Regions from separate parts of the Ignatzschineria rhizosphaerae genome, predicted to be linked through region 2. Evidence: riboswitches for the same ligand, from Rfam matches in the RefSeq annotation. Region 2 holds a riboswitch; the other holds the start of a gene.
The links. Region 2 has a riboswitch for S-adenosylmethionine ahead of metE (5-methyltetrahydropteroyltriglutamate--homocysteine S-methyltransferase). Riboswitches for the same ligand answer to the same signal wherever they lie in the genome.

Region 1 (12,357 bases), 1.3 Mb from region 2:
TCTTAGAATGGTTAGTTAAAGGGGATAGCAATAAAGAGATTGCCAGAGAACTCTCGATTTCAGAAAGTACTGTGAAAGTTCACGTACAAAATATTTTAAAGAAATTTAAAGTCTCAAGCCGTGTTGAAGCTGCTGTTTATGCGGTAAGAAATGACCTTAGCGCATAACGAACGCTCCATTATCTTTTTAAGAAACGCCCGTACTTTAAATCATGGCAATTTTTATCTCCATTAATAAAAATTAATCACAATATCCTCGAACCGGTTTAAGAAACACTAAAACTGTACAGTGTGTGAATCAAATCCACCTGTATGATGCCGGATAGAACCATTTTTGCGCTTCTCATAACTGATGCGCCGACAATCTAATGCAGTCTCTTTTAAATCGATTTTACTATAAATAGTGCTTGCAAGATGCCAGATAGAAGATATCTCTTATTGTTCATAGCCGATACGCAGGCATTTAAATCAGCCTTTTAAACCTATTTCACTATATTATAAAACTAAATGAGAGGGAGAAAGAAAGAGAGATTAAAAAAGCGAAAAGGCTCAAGATACAACACTTAAAGCCCATTTCACTTTTTAGATAATCCCATCAAGAGCTTATTAAATCATTTAAAACCTCTATTAATTTATAATTTAGAGAGCGCTTGGGTAATATCTGCTTTTAAATCTTCCACTTCTTCTAATCCTACAGAAAGTCGAATTAAAGTAGGATCAATTCCCATTACTTGCTTCATCTCTGGCGTAAAAGTGCCATAAATGGTCGATTCAGGATGAATAATTAAGGTGCGATTATCAAAAAGATTAGTTGCTCGTCGAATCAGTTTTAAAGCATCTAAAAACTGAAAACACTCTGCCTTAGAGCTTAAATTAAAAGTTAACATCGCCCCAGGGTTGCCGATAAAAAACTTTTCACTCAATGCCTTATAAGGAAAACTCTCTAATTTAGGATACGCCACTTTAACAATACGACTGTGCGTTTCTAAAAACTGTGCTAATTCAAAAGCCGATTGGCTCACCGCTTGATAACGCAATTTTAAGGTCTCTAACCCCATAATTTGCGCATAAGCACTATCTGGATCCATGCAAGCCCCAAAATTTCGCGCAATCTCTCGTTTAATTTTAAACATAAAGGCTGAAAATGGTGCCGGGTTATTGACCTTTTGTAAGCGCTTATTATGGGCCCAATCAAAAGCGCCATAATCCAGTATCGCCCCACCAATGCTTGTAGCACCACCCGATACATATTTGGTCGTTGAGACAACTTCAATATCAACGCCCCATTTTTTAGCCTCAAATCCCCCCCAAGGAATGACTGTACTATCGACGATTAAAGGAACTTGATGTTTGGTTAGAATCGCTTTAATGCCAACAAGATCGGCAATTTCTAAATGAGGATTTGTCATTACTTCACAGAAAAAAGCGCAAGTATTATCATCTATCGCCGCTTCAATTTCTTGAAGATTATCCGTATCCACAAAACGGACCTCCACTCCAAATTCAGCTAAAGTATATTGAAAAAAGGCAAAAGTGTTTCCAAAAAGATGAGGGGAAGTCACAATATTGCTGCCTGCGTAGCTCAGTGCCATAAAGGTATTAGAGATGGCTGCCATTCCACTACTTAGCATCATCACATCTTTTGCACCTGAAATTGCCTTAATCTTATTTTCTAATGCTTCAACCGTTGGATTGGTGATACGTGAATAAGTATGAGAGGGAATCTCTTCTTTATTTTGAAACGCATCGGCTATCGCTTTAGAATCTCTAAACTCAAAGGCAGCACCTCGATAAATAGGTGCATTCATTGCCCCATGAATATCTGCATGGTTCTTATCACTTGTTAAGATTTTACTATTAAAGCCTAATGCTTGATTGATCTCTCGCTTACCCATAATTTATTCACCTATCTATAAATATTTATTCTTATCATACTGATTACAGTGAGGTTAATTTAGCTCAAAATAGCCGCTTGATCCAATCAGATTTACAAGCCGATTTATAGCGAGCGTAAAAAAGCCAACACGCATTTCTTTTTTATCAAGCAGTGTTGGCAGGGCTTCCATCGCTTTTATCTCTCAGGTTAGATACTCAATCAAAGGGCTTGATTGACATCCTGTCACTGTAGGAGTTAGCACCTTAAATATCGCTATTCAGGTTGCCGGGTTTCATAGGGCCTATCCCTCCACCACTCTTGATAAAATATTGTTATTCACAACGTGACTCCATAATACGCATAGTCATTTCATAAAGGCAATAACATTTCATTAATTTTATGATAAAAAGACCTTAAAAATCGCAATTCCTTTCGCCTTACAATCATTTAAGCAATGTTATATTTTATCTTTTCTGTCATTATTTATTCCCGCTTTAAACTCGCGGTTTAAAAAAATCATCGTTATACTACTGATAAATTCATTTTAAGGAAAAATTATGCAACGTCACTGGTGGAATAAATCTCGCGCGATTTTGATGCTGACAATGGCTTCTTTGATAGCTGCTTGTAGTAATGAAGAACCACTTGAAATTCAATCGGGTGCTTATCTGCCAAAAGAGATAACTGTTCAGTTTCTAAAAGATGAAACAACGATTGATGATGCGCAAAAACTCATCATCACGCAAGAGATTATTGAGTCCTTAGAACAGAGCTATTTTACAATTGAGCTACCAATGATGCATCATTTTACTCACAAAGAGATGGCTAATGGCATCATCACCCCTGAAAATTTAGTCTTAAGCCAATTGGCAACATATCAATTGACCCCACAAAAAAATAGCATCATCCAAGTAAAAAGCGAAGATTTTGGAAAATGCCAGCAAGCAAAGTGTGCTTTACAATTTTCACTGACAAAAGTCGCTGCTGATGATCCTCAAATTAAATCATTGCAAGAAATGCCGGAAATCGTTGAAGAACCTATTATCGAAGAAACACTCCCTAGCCTTGATATTGCAAAACTCTTTGCCACCAACTACTGGGGCGTTATTCATGAAATTAGTGATCATCTAACCTTAAAGTTAACCCCTATTCAGAGTAATGGCTTAATTTACGGCATTCCAGAGCATACGGAGATGGCTTCCTTTGAAATAGGTAATATCACGATTGATCCTAAAGACCCAAAGGTTGAGATTCTCTCTTTTTATAGCAATGCAATGCCAAGTAGCGATGTTCATCAAGTGGATACAATCTCTTACCTTTTTATTATTCCATCAAAAGAAGCACCCAATTTAGATCTCACGGCTTTAGATACAGAAAACCAACATTTTTTTGCCGATCAAAACAACTTATTAGCAAGAGATACTACAGGTTTTTATAGTATCCAGTACCGATATTTCCCGGCATTAAAACAGCTTGCGATAGCCCTTACGGAAAGCCGAACATTAGAAGATATTTTAGGCCATTTTCAAGCCATCAATACCCTTCAATCCACATTAATTGATGCGGATAAGAATAAGACAACCACCAAGCCCAAAGCAAAAGATGAGAAAGCAACTACTGCTGCTGAGAGTAAAACCATTTTATTAACTGATTTTTCACTCCCCCTTAAAGAGCTGCAATCACGTTATCAGATTACGCTAAAGCAGATGTTTCGCGTGGATAATATCTATGAAAACTACCAAAATGAAGTAAAACGAATCCTGACAAGTGATGCACTCTTCTTAAAAGAAGGGCCTAATACTCAAAATGGTTATCATCTCTTTACCCAACATTTTGGGGATTATCAATTTAATGAAACCTATCTTAAAATTCATAATGAATCACTAAAAAATGTGATCGCCGCAGTGAAAGCATTAAATAATGGGGCTGAAATAGATGCAAAAGAGTTTGAACATCACTTAGAGGATGAGGGAAAAGACGTGAAAGGAGTTTGGCAAAATCCTATCTATTTCTACTCTACAGATCCCAAAGAAGCATCAGGCATTAGCTATTTCAAAGAGATCCAACCGGGCGTGACTTTAGAGATCTTTTCACCGGCATTTCAAGGGCACGTTGCGGAAAAAGTACTTTTTAGTAAGTTACTCAGCAATATGACTTGGAAAAATTTGCCCAAACTTGCTAAAAACAGTATTAAAAATATTGCTAAATACCACGCAATGCCACTAATTGAAGAAAATAGCGTGGAATCAACTGATGAAGCATCCGATTCTAAAGAGGTAGCTGAAGCTAAGGCGCCTACTGAAAAAACATCATTTTATGAGTTTAAAGAGGGAAAAACGACTCTTCAAGGAGAGCTAATCAAAGAGTAGTTTTATCGTAAAATAGGTTTAAAAAAACCGTTAATTTAAATTGCGGGCACGAAATAACTAGAAGAATGCAAACATTCTCTCCCGCCGCAAGATAGACCTTTTTAAACCGAAGAGACTGTAGCAAAAACTCCATATAAAAAGGCATTATCTTGAAAGAGCTGTTTATCACGGCGCTCAAGGATAATGCCTTTTAAATTCAAGCTTTAGGTTTTTCTATAGCTAATTTGGTTTAAGAGAAATTGCTTTAAAAATAAAACAGTATGGCGTATGAATCAAATCAGCTTGCACTGTGCCAGATAGAACGATTCTTGTGCTTCTCATAATCGGTGCGCCGGCAATCTGATTCCGTGGTTTTTAAAGTGATTTCACTATACTTTAAAAAAGCCTTTATTACGAAAAATGCGTTAAATCAAAGTACCCACCATGATCGGCGCTAATAGCGCCTTTATATGGTATTTCACCTATTAAAGGGATATCGGTAAACGCTTGAATCCCGATAATATAATTTTTAAGACTTGCCGAATCAGAAAGATGATTGGCGATCCAGCCGGTAACCTTTAAACCAGCCTTTTCAATCGCATCAAACGTTAAACGCGCATGGTTAATCACCCCAAGCTTTAAGCCAACCACCACAATGACGGGCAATTGATTTTCCACCACCCAATCACTAAAGCTTTTCTCAAAACTTAAAGGCGTATACCAACCACCGGCACCTTCAACCAACGTAATTCTATTTTTCGCCTCTAAATGACGAAGCCCTTTTGTCATCTTTTCAAAGAAAATAGGTTGTCCTAACTCATCTGCCAAGATATGGGGCGCTTCCTCCGCTTCAAAAAAGTAAGGATTCACCTCTTCATACTGCAAAGAATCAAAAGAGGCTTTTAAATGCCCAAAAGCATCCGGATTTTTAAGCCCAAGCTCTGTCATTGCAGCTCCTGATGCAACAGGCTTATAACCATTTGCCGGCATATTCGCTTCATTAAGCGCGGCTAATAATCTTGTTGTTGAATAGGTTTTACCAATTTCCGTATCGGTTCCTGTGATAAACCATGTTTTAGGTTTTGGCTGATTCATTGTCATCCTCTTATTTATTGTTAGATCTCTATTTATTGTTAGATCTCTATTTATTGGAGCCTATTATCTATTTGGCTTAAGAAACTATTTTAAAAGTAAAACACTCATGTATGAACCAAACTAGCTTGCACGATGCAAGTTAAACGATTCTCGTATTCTCATAACAGGTGCGCCGGAAAATCTTCTTTTATGGGCTTTTAAAAGCGGTTTTAGAAATTCAATCCCTAGGGGATTTCGATTAAGGCCACTGTATAGGTTAGTTGATAGCCACCATTATGTTTAAAAAACTGCTCTAGTTTTTGATAACTCTCTCTTCCTAATAGACCTTTACGGCGATTTTTAAGCGCTGTCGCACCAATATTTTTAAGGCTTTTAAAAAGTGATTTAAGTGATTCAAAATGCATTATTTCTTTGTATATCGTCACTTTTCCTCCATATTGCTCAACAATTTTGCTCAAGGCACTTTCTGAAATAAAATCAATCACATGTTTTTCATCATCAATAGTCTTAAATGCAGAAATCAATTCATGCAAACTCCCCTCAACTAGGGTTGAGATTATCACGCTAGGCTTCGCAGCTTTCTCATTTTCATCTCTACTTTTAAAAGCACTTTTTGCAACACGCACCAATTCTGAGATCGCTCTTTGAGGCTCATGACACCACTGAATCGCAAGGCTACTTAATACCAAATCAAAGCTTGAATCTGCAAAGGGTAACGCTTCAATATCACCTTGATAATAAGCTTCATAAATATTTCTCATTCGCGCGACCTCTAGCATCTCCTTAGATAGATCGAGCGCTGTTACACTCGGCAATTTAGTCACTAACGCTTTTTGCGCAAAAAGCGCATTGCATAAACTTAAACCAACATAACCCGTGCCACAACCTGCATCCAAAATAGAAAGTTCGTGAGCCTGATCCTTAAAATGGGCTAAAAGTGTCAGTGATACTAAGCGATCCGCAATTTTTCGCTGCACTTTGGCAACGGAATCATAAAGCTTGGCATTTTTACTAAATTCGGCATTAATCAAAGGCTTTTGAATCTGATTTAAAGTTGTGATCATAGGCTCAGACTTAGATATAGACTCAGGTTTAGATGTCATTTTAGAAAGAGGCACTCTCACGCTTTGCATGCTGATTAATTCATTATCAATAGATTTCACAATAGGCTATCCCAAAAACTGCTCATAAATGGCATTTTGTAGCGCCAAGATTAACGTATCAATCATTATCAATGAATGTTCTGCGGTAATCGTTATCCGAAGTCTTGCGGTATTAGGGGGAACTGTTGGCGGGCGAATAGCTGAAACCCAAATCCCATTATCCCGAAGCTTTTTAGAAATTTCTAATGCTGCTTGATCACTGCCAATAATAAGTGGTTGAATTGGGCTTTGTGAAGCTAAGAGATAAGGTAAAGTCATATTACTATCTTTTTGCGCAACCTCTTGTAATAAACTCTCTACTTTTGCTCTAAAATAAGTAATATTTTCCTTTAATTTTGCCCGTTTTTGATCACCCTCTTTAGAGGCAATAAGATCAATCCCCCTATCTAAGATCGCAGCTTGCATTGGTGAAATTGCGGTACTGTAAATCAAGGGTTTTGAAAATTGAATAAAATAAGCTTTTAATTCCTCAGACAATAAGAGCGCCGCCCCGCTACAGCCAAAAGCTTTGCCAAAAGTCACAACTAAAATATCTGGCTTTATGCCATAAAGATCACAAGAGCCTCGTCCACCCTCACCAAAAATACCTATACCATGAGCATCATCAATCATTAGTAATGTATGATCATACTGATCTGTTAAAGCCTTAATCTCCTTTAAAGGTGCATGATCACCATCCATACTAAAAACCCCTTCCGTAATAACTAATCTACCGGCATTTTCTGGCAATGGTTTATCAAGATAGCTCTTTAAAGATTGGCAATCATTATGTTTAAAACGGAACAATCTCCCTTTAGAAAAAACTGCCGCCTCTAACAGCGATGCGTGAGATAAACGATCAGCAATCATTAGGTCATTTTGTTCAATCATAAGCTTTATAACGGCTTGATTTGCCGTAAAACCAGAAGGGTAAACAATTGCCGCCTCATATCCTAACCAAGATGCAAGTTTTGCTTCTAGCCCTGAAAGGGATGCACTATATCCTGTCACATGAGGAGATCCCCCACTACCAACACCTAAAGCTTTAGCGCTATCTACTGCGCTAGCAATCATTTGAGGGTGATGTGCTAATCCTAAATAATCATTAGATGAAAAATTAAAATAATGATTTTGATCCACCTGAATCGAAACACTACTACTGTTTGTAGTGCAAACAGATTGTTGCCGATATCGATCTCTTTTTTTCTGCTCTTTTAGAGCCGTATTAATTCTTGTGTGCCACATAAACTGTACGGTATCTCTTCCCTAATTGATCTATTGTTTACTTTTTTCTATAAGTAATTTAACTTCTTCTACACCGATAAAAAATGATGAAATAACAATGATCTAACGTTTTTTATTTTTTATAAAACCTTGCTAATCCCTGAACAAAAGCGACTTTGCTCAGACCAAAAACAAGAATTTATAGTACCATAGAGCTCTTTTGAACTCGGTTTAATTTCACAATAATGGGTAAAAAACATCACACAATCGACCGAGAAACCAACAGACAACAATAGTAAAGTTAATCTAAAAAAGAGAAATTATCACCATGAGTAAAATCGATTTAGCGTTTGATTCAAAGCATATTTGGCATCCATATACCTCTATGAGTGAACCACTTCCCTGTTATCCTGTAAAATCTGCAAATGGTGTTAAATTACAGCTTGAAGATGGACAAGAACTTATTGATGGAATGTCATCATGGTGGGCCGTATTACATGGCTATAACCACCCTGTGATGAATGAGGCAATAAAAGCGCAGCTTGAACAAGTTTCACACGTCATGTTCGGCGGCATTACGCACCAACCTGCCGTTGATCTGGCACAAAAGCTTATTGATATTATGCCTAGCAATCTTGAATGCGTATTTTTAGCAGACTCAGGCTCAGTTGCCGTAGAGGTTGCGCTTAAAATGGCATTTCAATATTGGCATGCAAAAGGGGAATTTCGCCATCGAGTACTCTCACTTTCACATGCGTATCATGGGGATACATTTGGGGCTATGGCCGTTTGTGACCCTGCTAATTCTATGCACTCTCTCTATGGTGATTATCTCCCTAATCACCTTTTTGCAGATACTTTCACTGTAGGATTTGATGAAGCGTGGCATGACAGTGCGGCGGATAATCTACGAGAACTTTTTAAAACTCACCATCAAGAACTCTTTGCCGTTATTGCCGAGCCAATCGTTCAAGGCGCTGGTGGCATGCGCTTTTATCATCCTAATTATCTAAAAGTACTCCGAGAACTGTGTGATGAAACAGGCGTACTGCTTATTCTTGATGAGATAGCCACAGGATTTGGTAGAACCGGTAAATTCTTAGCCTGCGAACATGCTGGCATTGAGCCAGATATTTTGTGTCTTGGCAAAGCCCTTACAGGAGGATATCTTACTCTTTCAGCTACTTTAACAACGCGCCATGTTGCTGAAACTATCAGTAATGGGGAAGCAAAATGCTTTATGCATGGCCCAACTTTTATGGGAAATCCTCTTGCTTGTGCGGCTGCGAATGCTAGTCTCTCCTTACTTGATAATGGACAATGGCAAGAGAACGTTCATCGAATTGAAGCGCAATTAAAGCGTGAGTTATTAGCGCCTCTCAAAAAGAATCCCCATATTCAAGATGTCCGTGTTCTAGGTGCTATTGGTGTTGTTGAGTTGAAACAATCTGTCAATCAAGCACATATTCAAGAATATTTTGTCGAAAATGGTGTCTGGATTCGCCCCTTTAATAAACTGGTCTATATTATGCCGCCCTTTGTCACCTCAAAAGAGGAGTTATCGCAGCTCACAGGCACATTAGTCAAGTTATTACAACGTGATGATTTTTCTAAGTTTGTCCTATAACAAAGTTTTGATAAGGCATTAATGATGAGTATTATTCAAGAACGTATTAATATTTTCTCGCACCTAGAAAACTCCCCAGAAAGTGAATACAAGGATAAGCAAGAAAATGAAAATGAAAATATGCAAGAAATCACCCTCTCTTACCTCAAAGTAACGCCACAAACAGGCATACAGAAAGATTCTAGTATTCTCTTTCTGCACGGCATTTTAGGGGATGCAAGAACATGGTTACCATATCTTCATCAATTTCCAGAATTTGAAACTATCGCCCTTACTCAATCGGGGTTTGGTCAAGATACTCACTCTCCAGAATTATTTGATACACAGCGCCACGCTAAAGAGCTTATTGCTTTTTGCAAAGCCCTAAACCAACAAGAAAATCGTCCTGAACGAAAGTTTATTATCGTTGCTTGGTCCTATGCGTGTCATGTTTCACTCCTTGCCGCAAAGCTTGCGCCAGAGCTTTTTAAATCATTAACGCTCTATGAGCTGATTGTTCCAAGTTATGGCATTAGTGAGGGTCAGCAAACTGATTTTACCAAAGACCTTACCAAAATGATGAGCCCCATTATTAAAGCTTATCGCCGAGGAAAACCCGCAGCTGCGGTTGATCATTTTATTAGTGCTTGTAAAAATGCACAATATTCTCTTTCAGATCAAAAAGCAGATATTCAGCAGATTAAACAAGAAAATGCAGCTTCTTTATCAAAGCTCTTAACCCAAAAAGAACCCGAGCCTATTACTCCTGAAGCGTTATTAGCGATTAACCAAAAAGTCCCCATCACGATTTTTTATGGGGGAAATTCACGAGATATTTTTCAAATTAGCTCCCAAGCAGGAATGAAAGCCATAGGCCAATCTAAGGGGATGATTGAAGATGCAGATCACTTACTACCTGAGGAGAATCCGCAAAAGCTAATCGCGCTTCTTCAAGATATCCTTACGCAATAAGTATGCAGCAATTCTTTGTGAAAAGTTAGGAAAATAATCCTTATCAGCTTACAATGCATTGAAAAACAACCGATCATTTAAGGCTAAATGATCCATTTTTGGGCCGTACTTTATTCATATTTAAGGAGATTTCATGGCACAAATTTTTGCAGAAAAGATTTATATCAACGGGACAGTTTTCACCGCGGATAAAGAGAACAATATCCATACAGCAGTCGCTTTTGCGGCGGGGAAAGTTCTTAAAACAGGGAATAATGAAGAGGTTCTTACCTTACAAAATGACCATAGTGAAGTGATCGATCTTCAAGGAAAAATGTTAATGCCGGGAATCATTGATTCCCACCTCCATCCCTTTTGGGGCGGATTACAACGTGCAAGCTGCAACCTTAATTACGCCAGCTTAACGGTAGCAGATACTCTTGCCTTTGTTCAAAAACATATTGATCAAGATACCACGCGTACAAGTGATACCGATTGGTTACAAGTTCGTGCATTTTTACGCCAAGAAGTTTTACCACTAGGCACAGATATTACCCGCCGTGATCTTGATACCTTAAACACAAAACGTCCTGTCATTCTTTTTGCAAATGACTGTCATACATTAGTGGCAAATAGCCGTGCATTAGAGCTCTTTGGCATTGACGAAAATACGCCAACACCAGTTGATGGTACTATCCGCCGTTTTCCTGATGGGACTTTAAACGGTATTATGGAAGATGCACCAGCAATGCGTGCTTTTGATAGTATTCCGGTATTAGATGCAAAAAGCGCCATCGTTGTTGCTGAAGATGTTCAGCAACTTCTCAATAGCCAAGGCGTGACAACCGTCATGGATGCTCGCGCTTTACCGCTTCAATTTGATGCTTTTACAACGTTAAAAGAAGAGGATCGTTTAACAATTCGTCTTTTAGGTGCGCGAGAAATTACACCAGATAACTCACCAACAGTGGCCGATGTTCCAGCCGCCGTTGCCACTATGATGCAGTTTGCTGAAAAATATACCGATAAATCATGGTCAGAAAAACCAGGCATCTTTATTCAACATGCCAAATTCTTTGTAGATGGAGTGATGCAATGCCCTATTAATACAGCGGCACTATTAGCGCCTTATCGGGAGAACTTAGGCAGTAAAGAAGCACCTAATTGGCAGCCATCTAATAATAAAGGGGATCTTTACTATCCTAATGAGCTTCTGACAGCGCTAATCTCTGCAGTGAGCGAGAAAGGCTTTCACCCACACATGCATACGGTAGCAGATGGCGCCATTGAAGTGACTTTAGATGCTATTGAGGTTATGCGCAATAAGCTTCCCGGTAAAGATATACGCCCAAGCCTTGCTCATAATGAATTAACATCACCACATCAATTTGCGCGCTTTAAAGCGCTGAAAGTTATGCCTTGTCTCTCTTATCAATGGGCGGGATATAGTCAAGCATTTAGCGATGAGATGCGTGATGTTTTAGGGGAAGATCGTTTTGATAATCTTGAACCTGCTGGAAAATTTTATGATGCCGGTGTTCGTGTAGCTTTTGGCAGTGACTGGCCTATTGACCCGCTTAATGAGTGGTATGACTTTAAAGTAGCACTTACTCGTAAAGGTGCTGAAGATGCGCCTCGCCTTAATACTGATAGAAACCTCACTTTCGATGAAGTCTTACGTTCAGCCACTATTGAAGCGGCCTATATGATCGATGCTGATAAATATGTGGGTTCTTTAGAGCCTGGAAAATTTGCAGATTATATTATTTTAGATCGAGATATCTTTAAAAATGATCCTGCCGATATTGAAAATGTCAAAGTTCTCAAAACATTTGTTGGCGGCAAGGAAGTCTATACAGCTTAAAATATTTATAAGCATCAACTTACAAGAATCAAATTGTAAAAAAGCCAGTAATACCATCGTTACTGGCTTTTATATGCAAACTGCTTACTAAAGGCTTATAATAGGGCTTTATTAAATAATTTAATCGCTTTATCATCGTTAGGACTTCAATTCATTTTTTGACCTTTTTTAAGGTATTTTCTGCATAATCCTAGCAATATATTTCAAGAAGCTGCATGAGTATTGCCCAAAGCCCTTTTTACTTCATTGTGA
Region 2 (12,357 bases):
CACTTAGCACACGTTGTTGGTGGAGACGTATTCCTTGGCTTCATGTCGGCTGTAACATTTGCAACATTAGTCGCTGTTGTTGCTGGATTAACCCTCTCAGGGGCATCAGCAATCAGCCATGACTTCTATGCAAACGTCATCAAAAAGGGTAATCCTGTGATGAAAACAGAGCTCACAATCTCTCGTTTCACCACAATCGTACTTGGGGTTCTCTCCATCTACTTAGGAATCTTATTTGAGCATCAAAACGTGGCGTTCTTAGTCGGTCTTGCATTCTCAATTGGTGCATCTGCAAACTTCCCATTACTCTTCTTATCAATGTACTGGAGCAAGCTCACAACAAGAGGAGCTGTATTAGGAGGCGCTGCTGGATTTATCGTTGCCGTGACCATCATTACTTTAGGACCTGCTGTTTGGGTACAAGTATTAGGCCATGATGAAGCGATTGTTCCCCTTAATAACCCAGCGATCTTCTCAATTCCTATTGCATTTATTGTGACATTTGTTGTATCTATCATGGATAACAGTAAAGCAGCACAAGAAGCTCGTGCGAAGTTTGAAGCACAATATGTTCGCTCACAAGTTGGTGGTGAAGGTATCTCTGAAGCAATTCAGCAATATCGTCAAGTAAATCACCCTGAGTTTATGGATGAACAAAAAGCAAAAAAAGTGACGGAATAATAGATCATTAATAACAAGATCTTTAATTTGATCCTTTGGTCCTCGGTAGAATCGCTTCCTCTACCGAGGCTTTTTTATCCCCAAAAAAATGTTAAAAATCATGTTACTATCTGATCCATCAATATTCATTATTCTGATAGAACTATAATTATGCCTTTTACCCTTTCACACAGCATTGCCGGCATTGCGCTTCATAGAGTTTCTCTGCAAAAACTCTCCTTATCGGCGCTTATTATTGGCGCGATGATGCCCGATGCTGAGTACTTATTACGGATGAAGATGTTGGGTGTCTTTGGACATACTTTCTTAGGAATTTGGCTCTTTGATCTTCCTTTAGGCTTACTCTTTTTTATCCTTTTTCAAAAAGTCATCAAAACACCGCTTATTTTAAATCTCCCTCAAGGCTTAAGCCAAAGATTCACGCCTTTTTTAGCAAATCCCCCTCCCCTTAAAACCTCTCTATTGCCTATTGAGCTCCAAAGCATAAAAGGAGTGATGCTGGTTTTACTCTCCCTATTTCTAGGAATTTTATCGCATATTTGCTGGGATGATTTTACCCACCAAACAGGCTTTTTTGTCACCCGTATTACACTCTTACAACAGGAAGCTACACTCTTTCACACCAAGCTCCCCTTTTATAAAATCTTACAACTTACAAGCTCACTACTAGGCGCGATTGCCATAGCTCTTTGGATCTACTTCTTACCAAAACAAAAGGTTCGATTATTCAATCAAGCAAAATGGCGATATCAGGCATTATTTATGGCACTTATCATATTTATTATAATGATCCGCTTAAGTGTTAGCTTCACTTTGCAATATGCTCATCTGATGGTTATCACTCTTGCTGCAAGTTTTCTCAGCCTCTTTTTAACTGCGCTTATTTGGCAATTTAAAAATAGTGATGCTTCATTCAAGATAATAAATCCCCAACCCAAAAATCCCTCTTGATAATCATCCTCATAAAAGAATTCAAATAGGGGATGCTCAACATTCTCCTCGTAAATCGGTACAATGGCTTTTGAAATTTATAAAAACAACTCATAATGATTGATCGTTTAAAGCATCAATCAATGCAGATAGGGATTGGTATATGACATATTATATTGGTGCTCATGTTAGTGCTGCCGGCGGCGTACAAAATGCTGTTAAAAATGCCGAGGGTATTGGGGCAAATGCTTTTGCACTCTTTACAAAAAATAATCGCCGCTGGGAAGGTCCTCCCCTTAAAAAGGCGGATATTGAAAGCTATAAACGCTTTTTAGAAGTTTATAAATTTAACGCAAAGCATGTCTTGCCTCATGCCAGTTATTTAATAAACCCAGGACATCATGAAACTGAAGCGCTCGAAAAATCTCGTCATGCGTTGCTTGATGAATTTCAACGCTGTGAGCAGCTCGGTATTGAACTCATTAATTTCCACCCTGGAAGCCACTTAAATAAAATGCCGGTCAATGATTGCTTAGCACTCATTGCTGAATCAATCAATATCGTTCTTGATCATACGAAAGGCGTAACCGCTGTTATCGAAAATACCGCAGGGCAAGGCACGAATTTAGGCTTTGATTTCGAGCATATCGCTCGCATTATTGAAGATGTCACAGATAAATCTCGCGTGGGGGTTTGTATCGATACATGCCATGCCTTTGCCGCAGGATATGAGCTTCGAACGGAAGAAGGTTGTGATAATACCTTTGCAGAATTTGATAAGGTCGTTGGCTTTGATTATCTAAGAGCCATGCACTTAAATGATTCTAAAGGCGCTTTTGACAGCCGTGTTGATCGCCATCATAGCTTAGGTAAAGGTGAGATTGGTGAAACGCCTTTTCGCTATATTATGCAAGATGAACGTTTTCAAGATATGCCTCTTATCTTAGAAACCATTGAGCCTGAGATTTGGAAAGAGGAAATAGCCTGGTTACGCTCTCTTGAGAAATAAAAAATAGGGCTTCATAACCCTTCTAAAAAAAACACCCTATCAATCTTCAGAAAGATAGGGTAAATGAGTCACACAATAAGTATTGATGAGCACTCATAAGGAGTAAGGTTACTAAAGCATTCAAAAAAACTATGGAGAGAATGCTTTAGTATTTAATAGTGAGATTATTGCGCTCACTTGATTAAATCATCTTCGTATCACAACGCCTTTTGATATCTTTGACGTAATGATTTTGTTGCCGTCACAACATTTTTTAGGGCCGCTCGAACTTCATCCCACCCTCTTGTTTTAAGCCCGCAATCTGGGTTAATCCAGAGCTGTTCTTTTGGAAGATATTGAGTTGCATGTTCAATAAGCGTTTCAATCTCTGTAACTGTTGGGATTCTTGGAGAGTGAATATCATAAACGCCAGGGCCGATATCATTGGGATACTTAAACTCCCGAAAAACGTTCAAAAGCTTCATATCTGAACGCGATGTTTCAATCGTAATCACATCAGCATCTAAATTGGCAATCGATTTAATAATCTCATTAAAGTTGGAATAACACATATGGGTATGAATCTGCGTCTCTGCTTTCACGCCGGAGCTACTTAAGCGAAAGGCTTTTTCTGCCCATGCTAAATAATCCGCTTGTCGCTCTCTACGAAGCGGTAATAATTCTCGAATCGCTGGCTCATCTATTTGAATAATCGCCACACCCGCTTGCTCTAAATCGTGAACCTCATCTCTTAATGCTAAGGCAATCTGAAAAGCCGACGTTTGGTCTGATTCATCATCTCTTGGGAAAGACCAAGATAAAATCGTGACAGGACCTGTTAACATCCCCTTAACAGGCTTATCTGTTAAACTTTGGGCGAACTTAATCCAATCAATGGTAATGCCTTTAGGTCTTGAAACATCGCCATAGATAATCGGCGGTTTCACGCAGCGAGAACCATAACTTTGCACCCAACCAAACTGCGTAAAAGCAAAACCATCTAAGTTTTCACCAAAGTATTCAACCATGTCATTACGCTCAGCTTCCCCATGAACAAGCACATCTAACCCAAGCTTTTCTTGCTCCGAAATGGCATAACGAATCTGATCATAAATCCCTTCATGATATTGCTGCTTATCGATCTCTCCTAAACGATATTTCCGGCGAATTTGGCGAATCTCATGAGTTTGAGGAAACGAGCCGATCGTCGTTGTCGGGAAAAGGGGTAGATTAAATTTATTTGCCTGAATCTGCGAGCGCTTGGTAAAAGCTGTTTCTCGTTGATCATCCCCTGCTTTTATCGCTGCAACGCGTTGAGCTACGGCGAGATTATGAATGCGTGTGGAGGTTTCACGTGAAGCATGAATGTTATTAGACTTTGTTAAGGCTTCCTCAATCGCAGATCGCCCATCAGTAACGCCTAGAGTTAACGTTTTAATCTCTGCTATTTTCTGAATACCAAAGGCAAGCCAAGACTTAATTTCGGTATCTAACTTCTCTTCGGCATTTAAATCAACGGGCGAATGGAGTAATGAGCAAGAAGAGCCAACCCATAATTGTCCTTCCCATTTTTCAGCAAGCGGCGTTAAAGTCGTCAAACTCTGCGCCAGATTATTAGCCCAAATATTACGGCCATCGACTATGCCTACAGATAAAATCTTATCTCCAGGCCACTGGTTAACAACATTGGCAAGATCCCCCCGAATCGCATCAATATGCAGCCCTGCTACCGGAAGCTCGACAATTGTCTCTAAATTATCGGCAAGCTCATCAAAATAAGTGGTTAAAATGAGCTTATCACTAATTTTGGCAAGTTCTTGGTAAACAGCCTTAAAAGCGGCTCGCCACTTATCGCAAAGATCTAACACCAAAATAGGTTCATCTATTTGAATCCAATCAGCGCCACTTGCCTCTAGTTGAATTAAAATCTCTTTATAAGCTGTAGTTAATGCAGGGACTAACTCTAATTTAGAAAACTGCTCCCCTTTAACACTTGCTAATTTTAGCCAAGTTAAAGGGCCTGTAATCACCGCTTTTACAGCTTGGGAACTAAAGCCTTTGGCACGCTTGACGGTTTCAAATAATCGATCACTTGAAAGCTTAAAGACTTGTCCTTTTTCTATCTCTGGCACAATGTAATGATAATTAGTATCGAACCATTTTGTCATTTCTGAAGCTGGCGCATCTTCGCCGCTCGGCGCTCTACCTCTAGCGATACGAAAGAGGGTATCAAGTGATACCTTTTCCCCTTTAGGATGATTAAATCTTGGCGGGATAACGCCGAGTAAAACGGAAGTATCTAAAATATGATCATAAAAAGTAAAATCACCCACCGTTAAAAGATCAAGGTCTGCTTGCGCTCGCCAGCCATCTTCTTCAACGGCTTTAGCAATACTTCGTAGCTTTGCTTGATCAATTTCTCCTTGCCAATACTTCTCTAGCGCAAACTTTAATTCACGCTGAGCGCCCACTCGAGGAAATCCTAAAATATGTGCAACTGACATCTGACTGTCTCCTTAAATTTTATCCAGTTTATTGTGAAGGAAAGCACCTCAAAGCCTCCCTCTCCTTTTCTGCTGGCGTAAAAAAGCCAACACTCTTTTCTCTTATCAAGCAGTGTTGGCATCGAATCCAATCGCTTTTATCTCTCAGTAGATGTTTCTAAAATATCTTCAATTTTGATACTTTAGGTATTCATCACTGTAGGAGTTAGCACCTTAAATACCTTTTTCGTATCCAGGTTGCCGGGTTTCACAGGGCCTATCCCTCCACCACTCTTGATAAATGTTCGCTGTTGTCAGCGTGTTTTTATAATACGCATACTCTTTTTTAAAAAGCAAATTATTTATCTCTCCCTATTTTTATTTTTTGGATTAATCTCCTTTTTAAAACCAATCAATATACTTTTCCACTAACTATCTAAGTACTCATGAAAACAGAGAATTATCCTCTTTTTTCACAATAAAAAAGAGATTAATGCTACTCATTAATCTCTAGTAAATTGCTCTAGTAAACTATTTAAATTTTTCTTATGAATGCTGATTTTTTAACTAAAAAACTACAAATTAGGCTTGAGCTTTTAAGAATGCTTCAATCTCTTCACGCCAAGGAATTGCTGGCTGAGCGCCCTCTTTCATCACCGCTAAAGCCCCTGCTGCATGCGCTATTTTCACAGCGTCAAAAAGCGTTTGATCTTCTAATAATGCCGTTACTAAAGCGCCATTAAAAGTATCACCCGCCCCAATGGTATCTACAGCTTTCACCATAAATCCTGGCACTAACTCTCCGGTTCCACGTGAATCATCTTTTGTTTTCACACTCACCCAAGCACCTCTCTTTCCCAAGGTAATAATCACTGTTTCAATCCCTTTTTGGTGCAAAGCTTGGGATGCTAAATCGGCATCTTTATCTGTTTCAACAGTAATACCTGTGAGGATCTGCGCCTCTGTTTCATTGGGCGTAATAATATCGATATTGGCTAAAAAAGCATCCGTTAAATCTCTTGCTGGAGCGGGATTGAGTACCACTTTAACGCCGGCATTTTTGGCTTTTTCTGCTGCTAATTCTAATGTTTCAATAGGCGTCTCTAGTTGCATTAAAAGCATATCCGCCGCCGTTATCTCAGAGATAAAAGGGGTGACTAGTTCAGGAGTCACATGGGCATTAGCACCGGCATAAATACCAATCATGTTTTCACCTTCATGATTTACAAAAATTAGCGCAACACCTGTTTTTTCACCTTTAATAACCGTCATTAATGCAGTATTAATCTGATCTTTTTGAAATTGTGTGATCGCCCATTTTCCCACATCATCATCACCTACTGCTGCAATAAAGGTAATATTTGCTCCCGCTCGCCCCGCTGCAACCGCTTGATTGGCGCCTTTCCCCCCTAGTGCAACTTGATACTGATCTCCGGCAAGCGTTTCTCCTGGCAATAAAAAATGGGGAACTTTTAAAATATAATCCACATTGCTACTTCCTAAAACGATCAATTTTTTCTTCATTTTTTATGCCCTTTATCCTGCAAAATAATGTCTTAAGAATAGAAGCTCCTAAACCTTCCGTCAAGCACCAAGATCAAGCAGTTATCAATCCTTGCCAACATTTAAATTAAAGTCATTTATGGTAGATACCTATAACTAAAAGTAATATCCCTCCTTAAAAATATCGAGTCTTACTTCTTGCTTTTTTCTCACAGCTAGCCTATATCTAAATACAGGCTGTTCAAAATTTAAACTTAAAAGCTGAGTTCTCAAGATTTATAAAAGACCTACTATAATAATTTTTTTACTATCTTAGTTCTCACGATGTTTAAAAAAACTTAAATATAACAAAGAGATATTTCAAAATATCCAATTAACAGCTTTTGCTAGGATACACAACTAGATAGCAACCACAGTACGAAGGAGTAAACATGAAAAAAACGATTCTAGGGCTTGCATTATGCGGCCTAATTGCGATGCCGAGTGCAACAATTGCAGAAGAACTGACAGGCACATTAAAAAAAGTAAATGATACGGGATCTATTACCCTAGGTCATAGAGAATCATCAATCCCCTACTCATACTATGATAATCAACAAAATGTCATTGGTTATTCCCATGAAGTTAGCTTAAAAATTGTAGAAGGTATTGAGAAAAAACTCGGTAAAAAAATCGATGTAAAACTGATGCCCATCACTTCACAAAACCGTATTCCACTAATGCGTAATGGTACCATTGACCTTGAGTGCGGTTCTACGACTCATAACAAATCCCGTGCACAAGAAGCAGGCTTCACTAATACGATCTTTATCATTAATATCCGTATGATTACCGATAAAGATTCCGGCATCTCAAGCTTTGATGATCTTAAAGATAAAGTGGTCATTACAACAGCAGGAACCACTTCTGAGCGAATTCTTCGTAATATGAATGCTGAAAAGAATATGAATATGCGTATTCAAGCAGCTAAAGACCATGGAGATGCATTTATGATGCTCTCTGATAATCGCGGAATTGCTTATGTAATGGACGACTCTCTTCTTTATGGTGAGCGTGCTAAATCCCCAAATCCAAGCCGTTGGGTTGTTACAGGGGAATCCCAAGACCAAGAAGCTTATGCATGTATGATGCGTAAAGATGACCCGCAATTTAAAGCACTTGCTGATGAAGTCATTGTTGAGCTTTCAAAATCAGGGGAAATGGAAGAGATCTACAACAAATGGTTTACTCAACCAATTCCTCCACGTAATGCAAACTTAGAATTCCCACTTTCAGATAGCATGCGTGAGCTCTTTAAAAATCCAACTGATACACCGTATCAATAACCAGTAGCGAGAAGGTTAGCCATTTGTTGACTCCTAATGCCTAATTTCTCACTTATGAAATGCTAGGAAGAGGTCGCCCCCTCTTTCCTAGTATTTCTCGTCTTTAATAAAGTCAATAGAATCAATATTTTAATAATTCTCTCATGGCTTCATGAGATCACAATTTTATTAGTAAAGGTTTCTCTATGTTTGGATTAGATTTTTCAATCTTATTTCAAGAGGCAGTTATTAACGAAACCTATCTTGACTGGCTATTAGAGGGTGCAAAGTGGACCATCCTCTCATCTAGCGCCAGCTGGTTTCTCGCTCTCGTTCTTGGCATTATTGTCGGAACAATGCGGACTCTTCCCAGTAAAACTTTCAGATTTTTAGGGGCAACCTATGTCGAATGTTTACGTAATGTGCCCCTTATTGTTCAACTCTTTTTCTGGTATTACGTTTGGCCTAATCTTATGCCGAGCGTCTTTGGTGATTGGATTAAAGGCCAAGATCCCTTAGTACAGATGATGACCGCCGGTATCTTATGTCTTGGGCTCTTTACCTCTGCCCGTGTTGCTGAGCAAGTTCGCTCAAGTATTGAATCACTAGCAGGAGGGCAGATGCGTGCAGCGCTTGCCACAGGGTTAACCCTACCACAAGCTTATCGCTATGTTATTTTGCCACAAGCCCTACGCATTATTTTACCGCCAATGACCTCTGAGCTTCTTAACATCTTTAAGAACTCTTCTGTTCTTCAAACCATTGGACTTGCCGAGCTTACAAGGCAAGCTGCGCAAATTAATGACTATACCGCAAAGGCTTATGAATCCTTCATTCTCGTTACCGTTGCCTATATCATTATTAACGTAGCACTCATGTTTATAATGAAGCTCATTGAACGCTGGACACAGCTACCGACCTTTAAAGAAGGAGCTTAAATATGGATAATTTTTCATTAGCAAGCCTCTTCTCTATTATTGGTGAAAACTATGAGTTTTTACTTCAAGGAATGGGCGTTAGTTTACGCATTACCGTCATTGCGATTATTGTAGGAATCTTATGGGGGATTGTCTTAGCTGTATTAAGATTATATGCACCTAAACCAATTGCATGGATTGCAACTGGGTATGTAAACCTATTTCGTTCTATCCCTTTAATTATGGTGTTAATGTGGTTCTATTTAGCAATAGGTCCCTCGGTGCAACAATACTTTGGGATTAGCAATACAGCAGGAGTAAGGCTCACTTGGGCAATCATCGCCTTCTCGCTCTTTGAAGCGGCATATTATTCAGAGATTATTCGAGCGGGGTTTAAAAGCGTGAGAAGCCAACAAATGTCGGCATCACTTGCGTTAGGGATGACCAGAATCCAAGCGATTTATTATGTCATCTTACCGCAAGCACTACGCAACATGGTTCCGCTCCTATTAACACAAGCGATTATCCTCTTTCAAGATACATCCCTTGTTTACATTATGAGCTTAAATGACTTCTTTAGAGCGACCGATATTATCGGTTATAACAATAATGCAAAAATGGAGATGATCCTCTTTGCAGGGTTTATCTACTTCATTATCTGCTTCTCGCTCTCAAGCTTAGTAAGAGTATTACAAAAAAGGAAACGCACAGCATGATCACCTATCAAAATGTTAGTAAATTTTATGGAGACTTTCAGGTTCTCAAAAACTGTTCCACTGAAATTGCCGAGAAAGAAGTCGTGGTTGTCTGTGGTCCATCAGGTTCGGGTAAATCAACATTAATACAGTGCGCTAATGGCTTAGAGCCTTTTCAGCAAGGAGACATTATTATCAATGGACACTCTCTTGCAAATCCTAAGACCAATATTAATAAAGTAAGAACCCAGGTAGGAATGGTGTTTCAGCACTTTGAGCTCTTTCCCAATATGTCGATTGAAAAAAACCTCATGTTAGCGCAGACAAAAGTGCTCAAACGCAGCAAAGATGAAGCGCACACCAAAGCATTAGCACTTCTTGATCGTGTGGGATTAAGTAAACATTTAGGAAAGTACCCCTCCCAGCTCTCCGGTGGGCAGCAGCAACGAGTGGCGATCGCAAGAGCGCTAGCCATGGACCCTGTTGTTATGCTCTTTGATGAACCAACCTCAGCATTAGACCCAGAAATGATTCATGAAGTATTAGCAGTAATGACTGAGCTTGCCCAAGAGGGGATGACGATGATGTGTGTTACTCATGAGATGGGATTTGCAAGACAAGTGGCTGACCGCGTCATCTTTATTGATGGCGGTGAGATTCATGATGATGTTTCTAAAAATGAATTCTTTGAAGGCGAGCCTAGTGATCGCGCGAAGTTATTCCTTAAAAATATCTTCCAATATGATTAACTTCTTCAATAATGCCAGCCCTATGGCATTTAACTCTGAAGACTTACTCTAAATCCTAACACTTTATGAGTAAAACCGATCATCTCTTACTCTCCATTTTCAAACAAGAGATGGGCGGCATAAAAAGAGCGTTATAGCCTGCACTATAACGCTCTTTATTTTATCCTAATCACTTCTTTAAACTATTTATAGTATCGTAAAATCGGCTTAAAAATGACTAAATCAGATTGCCGGCATATCGGTTATGAAAAAGAACAAGAATCGTTCTTCTACGGCAGCGTGCAAGCTGATTTGATTCTCACCACCCTTTTTTACTTTTAAGATCGTTTTTCTTAAACTCAATCGACTATATCTAACTTAAAGCAAGCCACTTCATGCAGTAATCCTTTTGCATCAAGATAAGTTTTAATCTCTGGTTGAGATTCTCGGCATTTATCAAATGCATGCTGACATCTTGCATGAAATGCACATCCCTTAGGGGGATTCAGAGGGCTTGGCAATTCTCCTGTTAATGTGATTTTCTCTCGCTTATTCTCTGGGTTTAACCTTGGTGTTGCCGATAAAAGCGCCTGCGTATAGGGATGCATAGGTTCTGAAAATATCGCCTCTTTCGACGCTTTTTCCACTGCTTTTCCAAGATACATCACCATCACATCATTAGCGATATGTTCAACAACCGATAAATCATGAGAAATAAAGAGATAAGATAATCCTAAATCATCTTGCAGATCCATCATTAAGTTCAATACCTGCGCTTGGACAGATACATCAAGCGCTGAAACAGGTTCATCAGCTATCACAATTTCAGGATTTAGCATTAACCCCCGAGCAATCGCAATTCTCTGACGTTGACCGCCTGAAAACATGTGCGGATAGCGATCATAAAATTCAGGGCGAAGCCCAACCTTTGACATAATTTCTAATACTCGCTCTTTTCGCTCAATTGAGTTTAGAGAAGTATTAATTAATAACGGCTCTTCTAATATTGAACCCACTTTTTTACGAGGATTTAAAGATCCGTAAGGGTTTTGGAAAATAATCTGAATTTTCTGCCGGCGAAGTGCGGCAGTTTTGGGATCATTTTTTAAAAGTGATTCACCATGATATAAAAGCTCACCACTTGTGGGCGATTCAATCATCGTTAAGACTTTTGCAAGTGTTGATTTACCGCAACCAGATTCCCCTACAACGGCTAAAGTCTTCCCTTTTTCTAGCTCAAAAGAGATTCCATTGAGCGCTTTAACCTCGCCCTTTTCTTTTAAGAATCCTCGACTAACGGCATAATATTTAGCTAGCTGATCTGCTTTTAAGATCGGCATTGTTTGATTAGGCGCTGTCATTACATCACCTCCTTATTCGGTCGATCTATGGTAAGTGTTGTTAAAGGGAAATGACATTTCACTAAGCGCTCCCCCATCTTCTGAAGTTCCGGCTCTAAAGTTGTACATTTTTCCTGTTTATACGGGCAGCGAGGATTAAGCAAGCAGCCCTTAGGGCGATCATATTTACCCGGAACAACACCTGAGAGTGATTCAAGACGAGCTTGCCCTTTTGAGAATTCTGGCAATGATTTTAATAAGGCTTCGGTATAAGGGTGAAATGGCTCACTAAATAATTGATGAGATTTCGCCACTTCCACTACTTGCCCCGCATACATCACCACAATCTTATCCGCCGACTCCGCCACAAGCGCTAAATCGTGTGTAATCAATAATAATGCCATCTCCTGCTCTTTTTGTAACTTTAAGAGTAAAGACATGATCTGACCTTGAATCGTCACATCTAAGGCGGTTGTTGGCTCATCTGCAATCAATAACTTAGGACTACACGCGATAGCCATTGCAATCATCACCCTTTGACTCATACCACCTGAGAGTTGGTGCGGATAGAGATTAAATCGATTCGCCGCATCAGGAATCCCCACCTCTGATAATAGCTCGATTGTTCTTGCTTTACGCGCTTTTCGATTACCACCTTGATGAGCTTTCAAGGTCTCCATGATTTGATAGCCCACCGTAAAAGAGGGATTTAAAGAGGTCATAGGATCTTGGAAGATCATCGCAACATCATCCCCTAAAATTCTCATACGTTCTTTACGTTTTAAAGT

Region 1: linked by a shared signal. The riboswitch ahead of MMG00_RS04900 (PLP-dependent transferase) and the one ahead of metE (5-methyltetrahydropteroyltriglutamate--homocysteine S-methyltransferase) in region 2 are both predicted to bind S-adenosylmethionine.

What each region holds. Positions count from the first base shown of each region.
Region 1 is NZ_CP093379.1:1,135,313-1,147,669, forward strand. It holds gene MMG00_RS04895 (response regulator transcription factor) at 1-167, shown strand, start outside; gene MMG00_RS04900 (PLP-dependent transferase) at 632-1,894, opposite strand; SAM riboswitch class I at 2,068-2,203, opposite strand; gene MMG00_RS04905 (hypothetical protein) at 2,433-4,244, shown strand; gene bioD (dethiobiotin synthase) at 4,635-5,318, opposite strand; gene MMG00_RS04915 (methyltransferase domain-containing protein) at 5,543-6,481, opposite strand; gene MMG00_RS04920 (aminotransferase class I/II-fold pyridoxal phosphate-dependent enzyme) at 6,488-7,705, opposite strand; gene bioA (adenosylmethionine--8-amino-7-oxononanoate transaminase) at 8,013-9,311, shown strand; gene MMG00_RS04930 (alpha/beta fold hydrolase) at 9,333-10,262, shown strand; gene MMG00_RS04935 (amidohydrolase) at 10,396-12,105, shown strand.
Region 2 is NZ_CP093379.1:2,462,953-2,475,309, forward strand. It holds gene MMG00_RS11110 (cation acetate symporter) at 1-681, shown strand, start outside; gene MMG00_RS11115 (DUF4184 family protein) at 832-1,632, shown strand; gene nfo (deoxyribonuclease IV) at 1,775-2,620, shown strand; gene metE (5-methyltetrahydropteroyltriglutamate--homocysteine S-methyltransferase) at 2,818-5,103, opposite strand; SAM riboswitch class I at 5,291-5,386, opposite strand; gene rbsK (ribokinase) at 5,665-6,606, opposite strand; gene MMG00_RS11135 (glutamate/aspartate ABC transporter substrate-binding protein) at 7,017-7,910, shown strand; gene MMG00_RS11140 (amino acid ABC transporter permease) at 8,096-8,827, shown strand; gene MMG00_RS11145 (ABC transporter permease subunit) at 8,830-9,522, shown strand; gene MMG00_RS11150 (amino acid ABC transporter ATP-binding protein) at 9,519-10,250, shown strand; gene MMG00_RS11155 (peptide ABC transporter ATP-binding protein) at 10,589-11,590, opposite strand; gene dppD (dipeptide ABC transporter ATP-binding protein) at 11,590-12,357, opposite strand, start outside.